Regions from separate parts of the Rossellomorea yichunensis genome, predicted to be linked through region 3. Evidence: predicted binding sites of a transcription regulator. Region 3 holds the regulator's gene; each other region holds the start of a gene.
The links. Region 3 encodes Rex, which represses fermentation and respiration genes when NADH is low (regulators of the CRP and FNR family bind a similar motif). Its sites were predicted from a motif close to TTGTGAAATATTTCACAA; they were not measured.

Region 1: a site for Rex is predicted at 2,346-2,363, ahead of RSX31_RS17280 (AtpZ/AtpI family protein). Genes of this name have one in related genera too.
Region 2: a site for Rex is predicted at 3,267-3,284, ahead of RSX31_RS02150 (cytochrome ubiquinol oxidase subunit I). Genes of this name have one in related genera too.

Annotation. Positions count from the first base shown of each region.
Region 1 covers NZ_JAVYAD010000006.1:200,181-205,946, forward strand. The annotation lists gene RSX31_RS17270 (serine hydroxymethyltransferase) at 1-939, shown strand, start outside; gene upp (uracil phosphoribosyltransferase) at 1,340-1,969, shown strand; gene RSX31_RS17280 (AtpZ/AtpI family protein) at 2,519-2,740, shown strand; gene RSX31_RS17285 (ATP synthase subunit I) at 2,744-3,118, shown strand; gene atpB (F0F1 ATP synthase subunit A) at 3,141-3,854, shown strand; gene atpE (F0F1 ATP synthase subunit C) at 3,927-4,139, shown strand; gene RSX31_RS17300 (F0F1 ATP synthase subunit B) at 4,302-4,820, shown strand; gene RSX31_RS17305 (F0F1 ATP synthase subunit delta) at 4,817-5,353, shown strand; gene atpA (F0F1 ATP synthase subunit alpha) at 5,381-5,766, shown strand, end outside.
Region 2 covers NZ_JAVYAD010000001.1:421,253-427,018, forward strand. The annotation lists gene RSX31_RS02135 (ABC transporter ATP-binding protein) at 1-74, shown strand, start outside; gene RSX31_RS02140 (ABC transporter ATP-binding protein) at 79-1,908, shown strand; gene RSX31_RS02145 (nuclease-related domain-containing protein) at 2,316-3,179, shown strand; gene RSX31_RS02150 (cytochrome ubiquinol oxidase subunit I) at 3,402-4,739, shown strand; gene RSX31_RS02155 (cytochrome d ubiquinol oxidase subunit II) at 4,814-5,766, shown strand, end outside.
Region 3 covers NZ_JAVYAD010000015.1:2,103-7,868, forward strand. The annotation lists gene tsaD (tRNA (adenosine(37)-N6)-threonylcarbamoyltransferase complex transferase subunit TsaD) at 1-761, shown strand, start outside; gene RSX31_RS22880 (ABC-F family ATP-binding cassette domain-containing protein) at 1,112-3,058, opposite strand; gene RSX31_RS22885 (redox-sensing transcriptional repressor Rex) at 3,248-3,925, shown strand; gene RSX31_RS22890 (twin-arginine translocase TatA/TatE family subunit) at 3,980-4,150, shown strand; gene tatC (twin-arginine translocase subunit TatC) at 4,166-4,939, shown strand; gene RSX31_RS22900 (YdiK family protein) at 4,955-5,161, opposite strand; gene RSX31_RS22905 (CPBP family intramembrane glutamic endopeptidase) at 5,158-5,766, opposite strand, start outside.

The sequences.
Region 1 (5,766 bases), on a different contig from region 3:
TACTTCACGATCCTCGAACAAGGTGATACGGTTCTTGGAATGAACTTATCTCATGGTGGACATCTGACTCACGGGAGTGCCGTCAACTTCAGTGGAATTCAATATAACTTCGTAGAGTACGGTGTGGACGAAGAGAAGCACCTGATCAATTATGAAGATGTTAGACAAAAAGCGTTAGAGCACAAGCCGAAGCTGATCGTAGCCGGAGCAAGTGCATACCCAAGAGCGATCGATTTCGCGAAATTCCGTGAAATCGCAGACGAAGTGGGGGCCTACCTCATGGTTGATATGGCTCACATCGCTGGTCTTGTAGCAGCCGGTCTTCATCAGAACCCGGTTCCTTATGCAGACTTCGTGACAACAACGACTCATAAAACATTGCGCGGACCTCGTGGCGGTATGATCCTATGCAGAGAAGAATTTGCAAAGAAAATAGACAAGTCTATTTTCCCTGGAATTCAAGGTGGCCCGCTTATGCACGTGATCTCAGCTAAAGCTGTTGCTTTCGGTGAAGCGCTGCAGGATTCTTTCAAAGACTATGCGCAGAACATCATCGACAATGCGAACCGTTTAGGTGAAGGTCTTGTAAAAGAAGGAATCAATCTTGTATCAGGCGGATCTGATAACCATCTATTACTGATCGACCTGCGTTCACTAGGACTGACTGGTAAAATCGCAGAGAAAGTGCTTGATGAAATCGGTATTACCGTTAATAAAAACACGATTCCATTCGATCCTGAAAGCCCATTCGTTACAAGCGGTGTCCGTATCGGAACGGCAGCCGTTACATCCAGAGGCTTTGGACTCGAGGACATGGACGAAATTGCTTCCATCATGGCATTGACACTTAAGAACCATGAAGACGAGGCGAAACTGGAAGAAGCACGCAAACGTGTCATCGACCTGACGAGCAAATTTGAATTATATCCGGAAAAATAATAGATGACCTCTCCGCCAGGGACGGACCTCCCTGGTGGAGGGGTTTTTTTGATGGGAAATTAGTAGGGAAGTAGATTTTCAAACTTATAGTTGTCGGCTATAAAGCGATTTTGGGTAGAATCCAGCCTAAATATGTAATAATCCGGCCGTTTTTTCAGAGAATCCAGAGGCTTTTCAAGAAAATCCAGCCGATTCAGGCATTAATCCAACCAATTAACAAAATTAACCAGAACCAAACCGGATTCGCTCCAGCCCACACCCATCATCTCAATTCAAACGATTCCATTACACTTCCCATCTCATGTTGCTCTTAAATTGTCTTTTATGTACAATAGTCTGAGGTGTAAAGGAAGTAGACAAACTATTTTTACATAAAATCGAATTTAAAGGAGAGAGTCGAATGGGCAAAGTATATGTATTTGATCATCCGTTAATTCAACACAAATTAACGTTTATTCGTGATAAAGAAACAGGTACGAAGGAATTTCGTGAGCTTGTTGATGAAGTAGCGACATTGATGGCGTTTGAAATCACACGTGATTTACCGTTAGAGGATATTGATGTGGAAACACCAGTAAGCAACGCCAAGGCCAAGACTCTTGCAGGTAAAAAATTAGGGATTGTTCCTATTCTGCGAGCAGGGTTAGGGATGGTCGACGGAATTCTTAAGCTGATTCCGGCTGCAAAAGTAGGACATGTTGGTTTATATCGTGACCCGGAGACTCTTAAACCGATTGAATATTACGTAAAGCTTCCAAGTGATGTGGAAGAGCGTGACTTCATCCTGGTCGATCCAATGCTTGCAACAGGAGGATCTGCCGTTGAAGCCATCAACTCATTAAAGAAGCGTGGTGCGGTAAGCATCAAGTTCATGTGTCTCGTTGCTTGTCCTGAAGGGGTAGACGCAATCAAGGAAGCGCACCCTGACGTTGACATCTTCATCGCGGCTCTTGATGAGAAGCTGAATGAAAAAGGATACATCGTTCCTGGTTTAGGGGATGCTGGAGATCGTTTATACGGTACGAAATAATTTGAAATAAGACAGGAAAGCCGGAGTATCTATAATTGATAACCCGGCTTTTCTATTTATATAACGACATAATTCCTACTGTTATTTAGTTGGAAGTATTTACATTAAATTCAAGGGTTACTCATAAAAAGAATTTTCTATATAATGGAGGGGCATGTGAAGGTAGAATCTATACATGAGCGAGACCACAGTCGCCTCCGCTTTTCTGTATGTTCAGCTCCGGCGGGTAATCCCTCGAGGTCACAACTGAAAAATCCCAAAAGGCAAAGAGCGCCTTTAGGGATTTTCCAGTTGTGCTTGTCGGGCCTGACCAACCCGCCTCCGCTTTTCTGTAAATGTGTTAAAAATGTGAACAATTTGGAAACGCGTGGATAGGTTGTGAACTTTTTAACTTGAACTCATTGACATAGATAATACCCTATTGTATGCTTACAAAGGGTATCAAATGATAAGGTTTTCACAAGGGTTGAACCCGTATGGAAACGGTTTTTCATCATTTGTACAGTGTGAACGATTTTCCACTAAATCACATGTGTGGAGATGAAAAAAATGCGTCAAAATGATCGACGCCCTTATCAATCGATGGTCTTGTATTCTGCTATTCTTTCCCAGCTTGTTGGTTCTATCTTAATAGGAATCTTCGGCGGGAGATGGTTAGATGGAATATGGAGCACCACACCACTTTTCTTAATTATTGGACTACTCCTTGGGCTCGCAACAGGAATCTACACCATGCTCCGTACAGTCCAACATTTCAATTCGGGAGATTAATGTATGCCAGAACTTCAGCAATTGTTTAACAGGCATCGTAAGTACATATTTTTCCTCCTTTCCCTTTACGTCCTCGGTTGGGGTTTTACTTCCTATCAGTCTATTTTCCTTGGGCTTTTTTTGGGGACAGGCATCAGTCTGTTTAGTCACTGGCTGATCATGAGGAGAACCGTGCGATTCGGTGATGCAGTAGAATCTGGTCAAAAGGTTCGATCTTTAGGAACCTTCTCAAGGATGGCAGGTGCGGCCTTTGCAGTCATTATTGCAACGGAATACCCTGAGCACTTTCATCTCCTGAGCGTCATTATGGGATTAATGACAATTTACCTTGTCATTATGATAGATTATTTTATTCAGCAGCTTTTAGCTCATAAATAGCGGGGAAGAGAGGTGAATTTCATTGCATCATGAAAATCCTACAGCCGAGTTTCTAGGGTTAACTTTTAACCTGGCGAACGTACTGATGATCACAGTGGCGAGTGCCGTTGTTTTCCTAATCGCCGTTCTGTCAACTCGTAGACTGGCCATGAAACCAACAGGAGTGCAAAACTTTATGGAATGGGTCATGGACTTTGTCAAGAATATCGTGAAAAGTAATATGGATTGGAAAACAGGTGGTCGTTTCCATCTCCTTGGACTTACTTTACTCATGTACATTTTCGTTTCAAACATGTTAGGACTTCCGTTCTCGGTAGTCATTGACCACGAATTATGGTGGAAGTCACCAACAGCGGATCCAGTTATCACTATGACCCTGGCAGTTATGGTCGTTGTGTTAACACATTATTATGCAATCAAGATGAAGGGCTTCGGTGAATACGGTAAAGACTTCTTCAGACCTATGTCGTTCTTATTCCCGCTGAAGATCATTGAAGAATTTGCCAACACACTAACGCTTGGTCTTCGTCTTTACGGTAACATCTACGCCGGGGAAATCCTGCTTACACTACTGGTAGGAAGCCTGGCACATATGGGAGCAGCCGGATTACTGGGTGCCATAATCCCAACGATTGTATGGCAAGCTTTCTCAATCTTTGTCGGCGCAATCCAATCATTTATTTTTGTTATGTTAACGATGGTTTATATGGCTCACAAAGTCAGCCTAGACCATTAATATATACCCTGTTCAAAATTGAACAAAACTACTCAAAACATTTTTTCATACATTTAAAGGAGGAAATTCAGAATGGGTCTTTTAGCAGCAGCAATTGCAATCGGTTTAGCAGCACTAGGTGCAGGTATTGGTAACGGTCTTATTGTTTCACGTACGGTAGAAGGTATGGCTCGTCAACCGGAAGCTCGTGGAATGCTTCAAACTACAATGTTCATCGGGGTTGCGTTAGTAGAGGCGATTCCTATCATCGCAGTAGTTATCGCATTCATCGTAATGGGTCAATAATAGCAGTTTAAAGTTCAAGATGGCGAAGATCATTCGATAAGAACCTTCGCCATTCCTTTATGTTTAGTACTTATGAACAATTGACTATGAATGATACGGCATTTGCCGATATTGTACAGCTTTCTTATGGAAGGCATTGACTCTTGAAGGGAGTGAAACCGCGTGCTTACAAACGCATTTGTCCTTGGAGCTGGTGGCGGCTTTACAGGTGGAGATATCGTATTCCAGCTTGCTATGTTCCTTATCCTTCTTGCGTTACTGAAGAAGTTTGCCTGGGGTCCTTTGATGGGCATCATGCAAGAGCGTGAGAATCACATTGCAAGCGAAATAGAAGCGGCTGAACAAAGCCGTCTAGAAGCAAATAAGAGCTTAGAAGAACAGCGTCAACTTTTAAAAGAGGCTCGTCAAGAAGCGCAAGCGATGATCGAGAACTCTAAGAAGCAGGGCGATGAGCAACGTGAACAAATCATCATTGCCGCTCGTCAGGAATCCGAGCGCTTGAAAGAATCTGCGAAACGTGAAATCGAGACGCAGAAAGAACAAGCGATGGCAGCATTACGCGAGCAGGTTGCTTCACTATCTGTTCTGATTGCATCGAAAGTGATTGAAAAAGAACTTTCTGTTCAAGATCAACAGAAGCTGATCAACGATTATATTAAAGAGGCAGGAGAAGAGCGATGAGCTACTCTACAGTCGCAAAACGCTATGCGTTAGCTCTTTTCGATATTGCCAAAGAACAGAATCAATTAGAAGCGATTGAACAAGAGCTTCGTGCAGTGAAATCCGTTTTTATCCAAAATAAAGAATTAAGCATTCTTTTGGAAAATCCGAAGTTTTCGACGGATAAGAAGAAAGACATGTTGAAAGAAGCGTTCTCAAGCGTTTCAGTACCAGTATTGAATACATTGCTTCTTATGACTGATCGTCATCGTGAAGATCAGGTAGTGGGCGTTGTCGATGCATTCATCGAGCTATCTAATGAAGCTAGAGGAATTGCAGAAGCAAAGGTGTACTCCGTACGTGCTTTAACAGAAGATGAGAAGACAGCAGTCTCAGCTTCTTTTGCTAAGAAAATTGGTAAACAATCATTAAGAATTGAGAATGTGATAGACGAGAACATACTTGGCGGACTTAAGGTCCGTATCGGCAACCGTATTTATGACGGAACACTTGCTGGCAAGTTGGATCGTCTTGAGCGTGAACTTGTTCGTTAACTTTCGTATAAATGAGGGGTGAAATTCATGAGCATCAAGGCGGAAGAAATCAGCGCGCTGATAAAAAAGCAAATTGAAAACTATCAGTCTGAGATGAAAGTAAGCGATGTAGGTACAGTTATCCAAATCGGTGACGGTATCGCTCGTGCTCATGGCCTCGACAATGTCATGGCTGGAGAGCTTGTTGAATTTTCTAACGGTGTCATGGGTATGGCGCAGAACTTAGAGGAAAACAACGTAGGTATCATCATTCTCGGACCATTTAAAGACATTCGTGAAGGCGATGAGGTTCGTCGTACTGGACGTATCATGGAAGTTCCAGTAGGACAAGAATTAGTAGGTCGTGTTGTAAACTCACTTGGACAACCAGTTGATGGATTAGGTCCAATTGCGACAACGAAAACACGTCCAAT
Region 2 (5,766 bases), on a different contig from region 3:
ACGGGCCGTATCAACGAATCTATGATATCCAATACAAAGACCAGAAAAAAATATTACAAACTCAGGAAGGGTAGGTGAGTGGATTTGAGTCAGAAAAACAAAGTGAACAAAAGCGTATTAAGCAGATTCCATTACTCTACAGATCAAGTGATCGATAAGCCGTTTAACTGGGAGCAGCTCTACCGGTTATTAACGTATTTAAAGCCCTATTCTAAAAAACTCCTGCCCTTATCCATCATTACCGTTCTGATCACAACAGCAGTTCGATTGATCGTACCTATTCTGATTGGGGTATACACATTAGACAAAGCCATCAGGCAGAAGGATTCCAATTTACTATTTACACTAGTTGGAATTATCGCAGGACTCTATGTATTGAATTACGTTGCAAATGTGCTCAGGATCAGGTGGATGAATCAGCTGGGGCAAGGAGTTATCTATGATTTAAGAAAGCACTTATTCAGCCATGTTCAATGGCTATCCCATCGCTTCTTTGATCAGAGGTCAGCCGGTTCCATCCTGGTTCGAATCATGAATGACATTAACTCCCTTCAGGAACTATTTACAAACGGAGTTATTAATCTCTTAATGGATATCATCCTACTCATTGGAATCATCGTCATTCTCTTTACATTAAGTCCTGAATTAACACTTGCCGTCATGGTCATTCTGCCAATCATGTTTTTTATCTCAACCAGCTTACGAAAAAACATCCGCAGATCCTGGCAAATGGTACGACTCAAGCAATCGAAGCTGAATTCCCATCTGAATGAAAGCATTCAAGGGATCCGTGTCACTCAATCATTCACTCAAGAAAAAGAAAACATGGCCTTCTTCGATGGGGTAAACACGGAAAACTTCGATAGCTGGAGAACAGCCACAAAGAAAAATGCCATGTTCCGCCCGCTGGTAGAACTGACAAACGCAATCGGGACAGCTGTCCTCATATGGTACGGTGCCCATCTCATCCAAGGCGGCTCACTGGAACTGGGGGAATTTGTTTCATTCGCCTTCTACCTGGGGATGTTCTGGGAACCCATTTCAAGGCTCGGGCAAGTTTACAATCAACTACTGATCGGAATGGCTTCATCCGAGCGTATCTTCGAATTCCTCGATGAACAACCGATTGTAAATGAAAAAACGAATGCAGTGAACCTGACTGACATCAAAGGAAGAATACAGTTTGAGAATGTAGAATTCTCATACGATGACAAACGAAAAGCACTCCAAAACATCAATCTTGAAATGAAAGCAGGCCAGACCGTCGCGTTAGTCGGCCATACCGGATCTGGTAAAACTACGATCGCCAACCTGATCAGCCGTTTTTACGATCCGACGAATGGTGAAGTGAAAATTGATGGGGTAAACCTGAGGGATGCATCGGTTTCAAGCTTACGAAGTCAAATCAGCATCGTTCTGCAGGATACATTCATCTTCTCGGGAACAATCATGGATAACATCCGATTCGGGCGCCCTGATGCAACGGACGAAGAGGTTAAGAATGCCGCCGAAGCAATCGGAGCCAATGAGTTCATCGAGAAGCTTTCCAATGGATACGAGACCGAAGTGGAAGAACGGGGTAATGTTTTATCCGTTGGTGAAAGACAATTACTGTCATTCGCCCGAGCACTATTGGCGAACCCTCGAATCATCATATTGGATGAAGCGACAGCATCCATTGATACAGAAACAGAAGTCAAAATTCAAAAAGCATTGAAACGTCTATTGAACGGTCGGACCGCCATCATCATTGCCCACCGCCTATCTACGATCCGTGAATCGGACAATATCTTTGTTCTTGAAAATGGAAGAATCAAAGAATCCGGCAACCACGATGAGCTGATGGAGCAGCAGGGTGATTATTATGATCTGGTTAAATCGCAGTTCAGGATGTTGGATGCGATGTAAGTTTGGAGGAGCCCCGCACTGGTGTGTGCGGGGTTTTTTTGTTGTGGTTGTGGTAGGGGAGTGGAGCGGGGGTTGTTGCGGAATTTGTCAGAATTTGCAGAACGGTCGGTATCGTGAAAATAAGGTTGATATAATGAAAAAACGGTTGATAAATTCAAATTTCGGTTGATAAAACAAAATAACGGTTGATAAATCTCTATAACGGTCGATAAAAAATCATTACTGAAATTTTTCCAATAATAAAGGGGATTCTTGTTTGAAAGTAGAATACTATTAGTACCAAATTCGAAAGGAATGATAATTTGATCATTAAAGTAAGAGAAATCCCCCTAACTATCCTCTATTTTGAAGCCTTGTTAAGGAGGCTACCCCGAGAATCCCGCCTCAGATCCAAGATTGAAGAATACTTGCTTAAAGCTTGGGCAGGTTACCATGGAGAGTGTAAAGTAGACCGACAATTGAGTACAATCGATGATGAACACATGCTCGTCCTTAACGATCTATGTATACCAATGGGAGAGAGTTTCTTTCAAATTGATACTCTTATTTTCACTAGAAATTTTATATTGATTTTAGAAATAAAAAATATAGCGGGATCCATGAAATACGGAACTCAATTTGAACAATTTTCCCGTACTCTTAATGGAGAAGTAACAGGCTTTCCCAATCCCCTCTCTCAAGCGAATAGATATAAGATACACCTCACACAATGGCTCCAAAAGAAAAAACTCCCTATTATCCCAATTGAATTTTTAGTTGTATTCACAAACTCTTCTTCATTAATATCTACCACTAGTCAGAGTAAGGATACTTTAGGTAGGGCTATCAGAATAGAGAATCTCGTTGCAAAACTTCTTACCATTCAACATAGCTGCTCTAATTCGAATTCAATTCTTGAAATGAAGGAAATTAAAAAAATTGCCAATTCCCTAATGAAGGAGAATGCTCCATATTCTAACTTTAACCAACAGCATGAAGGGATCATACGCGGTGTTATGTGTAGCCGCTGCGAGAGATTCAATATGGTACGTAACATGAGGTCTTGGTACTGTCCTGATTGTGGAGAATTTGACCGGAATGCTCACCAACAGGCTATTTATGATTACTTACTACTTGTAAACCCGAATATAACCAACAAACAAGCAAGAGAGTTCTTAGGTGTTGAATCCTCCAGAGTGGCCTATCATCTCCTAAATAACATGGACCTTTCTTCAAAAGGTAAAGGAAAAGGTCGAATCTACTCTCTCCCAAAAAACCTCAGCCATCAGTAAACTCTAGTAAAATTAAGCCCCATCCTCCCCAAGCAACATCATTGCCAACCACCCCAAAAACCTCTAAAATATAAGACAAATCAATGTTTGTGAAAAACGTCACAAAATATTCATGTTCAACATATCACAAACTCATTTTCAGGTTTTATAATGAACAATAAGTGATAAACAGTAGAAAAGAGTTGTTTACGATAGTAAGTAGATCAGTAGGGGGAGTATAGAATGGTATTAGATGGTGTGATTTTGAGTAGAATGCTCACTTCGACAACCCTTGCATTCCATATTATTTTTGCGACGATTGGGGTAGGGGTGCCGATTATGATTTCCATTGCGGAGTTTATGGGAATCAAACGAAATGATCCTCATTATCTTTTGCTTGCCAGAAGGTGGGCAAGAGGTTTTACAATTACGGTTGCGGTGGGGGTTGTAACGGGTACAGCCATAGGGCTGCAGCTGTCCTTATTATGGCCTTCGTTTATGCAGGTTGCCGGACAAGTGATTGCACTGCCATTATTTATGGAAACATTTGCGTTTTTCTTTGAGGCTATCTTTTTAGGAATCTATCTTTATACTTGGGACCGTTTCAAGAATAAATGGATTCATTGGCTGTTGACGATTCCGGTTATGATTGGTTCTTCGGCTTCAGCGCTGTTCATTACAACTGTGAATGCGTTTATGAATACTCCTCAAGGATTTGAATTAGAGAATGGGAAAGCGATTAATATCGATCCGATTGCTGCGATGCTGAATCCTGCGACGCCTACGAAAGTGTTTCACGTATTGACAACTGCCTATTTAACATCGGCATTAGTGTTGGCGGCGATTACGGCATTTGCGATTCTTCGTAAGAGAGGCGGGGAGTATCATAAGAAAGCGCTGCGTTTAACGATGGTTTCTGCTTTGATTTTCGCTTTTGCCACTGCTTTGGCAGGGGACTTATCGGCTAAATTTCTTGCCGAGTATCAGCCTGAGAAGCTTGCAGCAGCGGAATGGCATTTTGAAACGGAAGAGAATGCTGACCTGATCGTATTCGGAACGCTGGATGAAAATAATGAGGTCCATAATGAGATCCGTTTACCTGGATTCTTAAGCTTTCTGGCCGGGAGTTCTTTTGAGACAGAGGTTATAGGTCTGAATGAATTTCCTGAAGATGAGCGGCCCCCTTTATGGGTTCACTATATGTTTGACCTGATGGTATCAATTGGGTTTTACAGTATCTTTATTTCATCGGCATTTATTCTATTCTGGAAGTGGAAGAAGCGGAATGAATGGAATAAGCCGCTTCTATGGGGAATTGTTGCGAGTGGACCACTTGCGATGCTGGCGATTGAATTCGGTTGGATTTATGCCGAGGTGGGTCGACAGCCATGGATTATGAGAGGGTATATGAAAGTGGCGGATGCGGCAACGAAAGCCGATGGAGTAGGCTTGACGTTTGCATTGTTTGTTGGCCTCTATATCCTTCTTGGCGTGATATGTGTGGTTGTACTGATAAAAATGTTTAAAAACAAGCCTGCAGAGGCGGAATTAGAACAACGTTTTCCAAAGAAAGCGAGTTAAGCAGATATATAAATACTTCTTCTTTTCAGGTGGCCTGAGAAGAAGGGGCTTGAAGCTTTAAGGGAGGAATGGGTATGAGTTTGGAAGTTGTGGGGATTACCGTATTGTGGATTTTCCTTTATGGTTATCTGATAGTAGCTTCGATTGATTTTGGAGCCGGCTTCTTCGCCTTTTATGGAAGAATGAAAGGCAAGGAGCATACCTTGAACGTGTTGATCAGCAGATACCTTTCTCCGGTATGGGAAGTAACCAACGTCTTTTTTGTCTTCTTCTTTGTGGGCCTAGTCGGATTCTTTCCTGACACAGCCTATTATTATGGAACGGCATTATTACTTCCGGGAAGTATCGCCATCATTTTATTAGCCATAAGAGGAAGTTTCTATGCATTCGGAAATTACGGGTCAAAGGACAATATCGTGTACCTGTTCTTATATGGGGCGACCGGGTTATTAATTCCTGCTTCCTTATCCACGGCATTAACGATTTCAGAAGGTGGATTTCTGGAAGAGAAGGGAGATAAGGTCATCTTCCTCGCCAAGGAGCTTTTTACCAGCCCCTATTCGTGGAGTGTAGTGGCCCTTTCCATTGTATCCGTGTTGTTTATCAGTGCGACATTTCTAACCTATTATGCCAACCGTGCAGGAGATATGGATTCCAGGGAGGAATTAAGAACGTTTTCCCTGTTTTGGAGTGCGCCCACGATTCTGGCAAGTTTAGTAGTGTTTGTATCATTGAGAGAGCATAATGCAGAGCATTTTGAGAAGGCGATTGATATTTGGTGGATGTTTGGGTTGTCACTTCTTTGCTTCTTTGGTGCATCGCTAATGATTTATATGCGGAAAAATTTTGGAACGGCATTCATATTGGTTATGCTGCAGTTCTTCTTTGCCTTTTTTGGCTATGGTGCTTCGCATTTACCTTATATACTAAAACCATTTATTACGATAGAAACCAGTGTGACCAATCCAACGATGGGAATGGCCCTGGTCATCGTCTTTATAGCAGGCTTGCTATTATTGATTCCATC
Region 3 (5,766 bases):
CCGGTTTAGTGGGAGCCCTTCTGATTGGTGTCAATGCTGCCAAGGCACTCGCTTTTGCTCATAACAAACCTTTGGTAGGTGTTCATCACATTGCAGGACATATTTATGCCAATCGATTAGTGAAAGAAATGAGGTTTCCCCTGCTTTCATTAGTTGTTTCCGGAGGCCATACAGAGCTTGTGTTCATGAAAGAGCACGGTTCGTTTCAAGTGATCGGGGAGACCCGGGACGATGCAGCGGGGGAAGCTTATGATAAAGTGGCCAGGACCTTGAGTCTTCCGTATCCCGGGGGACCCCATATCGATCGGTTGGCTCATGAAGGGGAACCCAATCTTGATTTGCCCCGTGCATGGCTTGAAGAGGGTTCCTATGATTTTAGCTTCAGTGGATTGAAGTCGGCGGTTATTAACACGCTGCATAATGCGAAGCAAAAAGGAGTAAACATTCATCCACAGGATTTGGCAGCGAGCTTTCAGGCCAGTGTGATTGATGTGTTAGTGACCAAAACCGTTAAAGCTGTAAAGGGATATGGAGTGGAACAAGTATTACTGGCTGGTGGAGTGGCAGCGAATAAAGGCTTGCGTGCTGCCCTTCAAGAAGTGTTTGAAGAGGTGGAAGCGGAGCTGATCATCCCTCCGTTATCTCTTTGTACGGACAATGCAGCTATGATCGCAGCTGCTGGAACGGTTTTATTTGAACAAGGAAAAAGAGGAAGCATGGATATGAATGCTCATCCTGGACTTGATATCGAAAATTTCTAAAAGGGAAAGCTTAAACGAAACTTCGTTTAAGCTTTTTTTATTGGGTACAGTTATTGTTCTCGGGTTTTGTTGATATCTTGTGAGTGAATGAGAGGAGAAAAGAACGAACATACGTTTTATCAACAGACTGTGGATAAAATGTTAGTAACTACATAATTGATGTGTACACTATGTGAAAAAGCTCTAGTGTGAATGCCCTATTATTTGGAAGTTTCTGTGGATAACTTACATTGTAATTGTGGATTATGTGGAAAACCTCTGTTAATAACGGATAAACGGGATTTGAATTGTGGATAATGATGTGGAATAAGAAAGGATTGGGGTTCGATAGTTATCCCCAATCCTGTGGATTATTGTTCTTCTTGAAGAATCTCCTCAAGTTCTGTCCATTCTTCCAATAGAGAATCAAGCTCTTCTTTTGCTTTTGTGAGGGAGTCATTGATGTTCTGAACTTTTTCATGATCTTGAAAAATATCAGGGTCACAGAGAAGATCCTCTTTTAATTGAATGTCTTCTTCAAGAGCTTCCATGAGACCTTCAATTTCTTCTACTCTGCGTTTTCGTTGACGTTCAAGCTTTTTCGCCTCTTTATCAATCTTGTGGGACTGTTTTTGAGTGGTAACCTGTGATGACACTTGTTCTCCTTGTTCAATCCGCTCAAGTGCAGCCAATTCTTCCTGCTGTTGTAATTTCTCTACGTAATAATCGTAATCGCCAAGGTATTCTGTCGACCCCTTTTTGGACAGTTCTACAACCTTTGTAGCAATTCGATTGATGAAATAACGGTCGTGTGAGACAAAGAGAATCGTCCCAGGGTAGTCAATCAAGGCATTCTCCAGCACTTCTTTACTGTCCAGATCCAGATGATTCGTCGGTTCATCCAGGATCAAGACATTCCCTTTTTCCATCATGAGCTTGGAAAGTGCCAGACGTGCCTTCTCTCCACCACTCAGTGTGGAAACAGGCTTTAAGACATCTTCCCCTGAGAATAAGAAGTTTCCAAGTACAGTGCGGATTTCTTTTTCCATTTTCATTGGGTATTCGTCCCACAGTTCATTTAAGACGGTCTTATTGGAAGATAGTTCGGCTTGTTCTTGATCATAATAGCTAATCGAAACATTTGATCCGAATTTAAATGCTCCTTCCAGAGGTTGCAGTTTATTGACCAATGTTTTCAAAAGGGTCGATTTCCCGATTCCGTTTGGACCTACAAGAGCGATACTGTCTCCCTTTTTAACAGAGAAGTCGATGTGAGATGAAATCTGTTCGTCTTGCCCATATCCGATGGTAAGATCTTGAACGTGAAGAACATCATTTCCACTTGGACGATCAATTTGAAAAGCAAAGTTGGCAGATTTCTCATCACCCAAGGGTCTATCCATCTTGTCCATTCGTTCCAGCTTTTTTCTGCGGCTTTGTGCCATCTTGGTCGTCGAAGCACGGGCGATATTCCGTTGAATGAAGTCTTCGAGTTTCGCGACCTCCTGTTGCTGGCGCTCGAACATCTTGAGATCCTTTTCGTAGTCTTCTGCTTTCTGTTCAAGGTATTTACTGTAGTTACCGTGGTATTTCTTGCTTCGATTCCGGGAAATCTCATACACTTGATTGACGACGCTATCCAGGAAGTAGCGGTCATGGGAAACGATCAGGACGGCTCCTTCATAGCTTTGAAGGTACGTCTCAAGCCACGATAAAGTCCCAATATCAAGATGGTTGGTCGGCTCATCAAGAATGAGAATGTCAGGTTTGGTTAAAAGAAGTTTCCCAAGAGCGAGACGGGTTTTCTGGCCGCCGCTCAATGTGGATATCTTTGTATCGTAATCGAAATCTGCGAAATTCAAACCGTGAAGGACAGAGCGAATATCCGCTTCATATTGGTATCCACCGGAATCCTTGAACCTGACTTGAAGCTCATCGTATTCTTTTAATACGCGTTGAGAGAGTTCTTCTTGTTCATACACCGAAGGATCGGCCATCTGCTGCTCCAATGTTCTTAATTGCTTTTCCTGTCTCTGCAATTCCTCGAAGACGGTCAGCATTTCCGACCAAATGGATAGATCAGACTCCAAACCGGTATTCTGAGCCAGGTATCCGATGGAAACCCCTTTTGGTTTCGTGATGTCTCCGGAATCATAGGAGAGATGACCTGCAATTATTTTTAAAAGAGTCGACTTTCCCGCTCCATTGCGTCCGACGAGAGCCACCCGATCTCTTGTCTGTATTTCAAGCTTAATATTTGATAGGATATTATCGGCACCAAAGTTTTTCGTTAGTTGATTCACTTGTAGTAGAATCATGACGTTTCACCTCTATTTCATAGTGCTAGTGTACCGTATTTGGGAGGGGGACGGCAATAAATCGACTATTAATCTTCGTACACTTAGGATAAAATATAGTGTATGATGGGTAGTAGAGTTTTAAATTCTGTATGCTTTCTATTTTGGAAGCGGTATCAGAGGTTTTGAATAGATGTGGGGGAATACAATATGAACCAGGATACAACGAAAATTCCACAGGCAACGGCTAAGCGCCTTCCGCTATATTATCGCTTTATCAAGAATCTGTACTCGTCGGGAAAGCAGAGGGTTTCATCGAAAGAATTGAGTGAAGCGGTGAAGGTTGATTCTGCCACGATACGCAGAGATTTTTCTTATTTTGGAGCGTTAGGTAAAAAGGGTTATGGATATAATGTCAATTACCTGCTATCCTTTTTTCGTAAGACATTAGATCAAGATGCCATTACGAAAGTTGTGCTGATAGGTGTAGGGAATCTCGGTACAGCGTTTCTTCATTATAATTTCATAAAAAATAATAATACTAAGATTGAAATGGCTTTTGAAGTAGATGAAAAGAAGGTTGGGACACAAATCAGCGATGTACCCGTTTTTCATTTAGATGATTTAGAAGAGGGTCTTGAGGGGCATGATATTGAAGTGGCCATTCTGACGGTTCCGGCTTCTTCTGCTCAAAATATCACAGACCGATTGGTTTCTTCTAATATTAAGGGGATCCTGAATTTCACTCCTGCGAGATTAACGGTGCCGGACCATATTCGCGTGCATCATATTGATCTGGCAGTCGAGCTTCAATCACTGGTATACTTCTTAAAGCATTATTCAGAGGATGACACGGAAATGTCACAAGATGGAATCATATCCGAATAGAAAATGATCCTTATATACGTTATGATAGAATGGTAAAAGAGGAGGTGTCTCATTATGTTAGGTGCAGGTAGTATCGTACTGATAACAGTTGTTGCTTTACTGATCTTTGGACCAAAGAAATTGCCTGAGTTAGGGAAAGCAGCTGGTAATACATTACGCGAATTTAAAAATGCAACAAAGGGCTTAGCAGATGATGAGGACGATAATAGTAAAAAAGCTAAGTAGGGTAGGATGAACGCCATGAGTCAAAGTCAAAGAGACATGACAGTCTATGAACATATAGGAGAATTGCAAAAACGACTCATGTTTGTAGTCGTTTTCTTCTTGTTAGCGGTAATCGTAAGCTTTTTTCTTGCGGAGCCGCTGATTCGATATTTGCAGCACGCGGATGAAGCGAAAGAATTGACGATGAACGCCTTTCGGATTACAGACCCTCTCAAAATCTATATGGAAATGATCATGTTTATTGCGATCATCATGACATCACCCATCATTCTATTTCAAGTATGGTCGTTCGTAAGTCCAGGCTTATATGAGAAAGAGAGGAAGGTAACGCTTAGTTACATCCCGATCTCTGTCATTCTTTTCTTAGGTGGATTGTCATTTTCATATTTTATTTTGTTTCCATATGTTGTGAAATTCATGATGGGTTTATCAACCAATCTGAATATCCAACAAGTGATTGGAATTAATGAATATTTTCATTTCCTTTTTCAAATAACCATTCCATTTGGGTTTCTATTTCAACTGCCGGTTATTATGCTGTTTCTGACACGCCTGGGGATTATTACCCCGATGCTTCTGGCACAAATGAGAAAAGTGGCGTACTTCATATTGTTAGTCATAGCCGCTTTCATCACACCGCCGGACATCGTCTCGCATTTAATGGTAACCGTCCCTTTGCTTCTTCTTTATGAAATCAGTATTTGGATCTCTAAGATCGGATATAAAAAGGTTTTAGAAGCAGAACAAAAGCTTGAAATGGAACAGTTCGAGGATATAAATAAGGATTGATCAAATGATCAATCCTTATTTTTTATTCTCTATTTTCTTTTTGATTTTGAAATGCAGCATCACCATACGCAACCCGGAACCAAAATCAAGGGTTGCCAGAAAGACGAGCATATAAGTGAAAAATCCCCAACCATCATCCTGTACATTTTGCACAGCAAAGTATGTGAAGAGCACACCGAGAAGGAGATAGATCACGCCTGAGAATAATGGTGATCTCCTCATAGAAATAATCCTCCAATAAATCCTTGTATTTGTTCAGCTTCGTTGATCATTTTTTCAATTTCATCCTTATAGATAGATTGCATTAGAACGACCGTTGTATTCATGGCAACATGGGCAAATATTGGAACAAGGATCCGCTTCGTCTTGACATAAAGAAACGCAAACGTAAAGCCCATAGCCGAGTACAAGATCACATGCTCAGGCTCAAAGTGCGCGAGAGCGAATATAATAGAGCTGATTAACGCGGCGAAAAAGAAATTCATCTTTTCATAAAGGACACCGAAGATAATCTTTCTGAATACAATCTCTTCTAATATAGGGCCAATGATCGCAGCTACCATCATCGATAGCGGTACCTTTTCAATAATGCTGATAATCATCTGAGTGTTTTCAGATCCCATTTCAATTCCCAGCGCATACTCGACTTGTATGGCGACGGATTGAGCAATGAACGCCATAAAGATCCCGACTACAGCCCATACAATGGACCCCCCTGCATTCATGGGAGCGGTGCGTTCAAGTCCGGTGCTTGTTTCACTCTTCCTTAGAATGCCCCACACAACGAGCAGGGTTAACGTAAAGCTGATCACGAGCCAATATCCCGG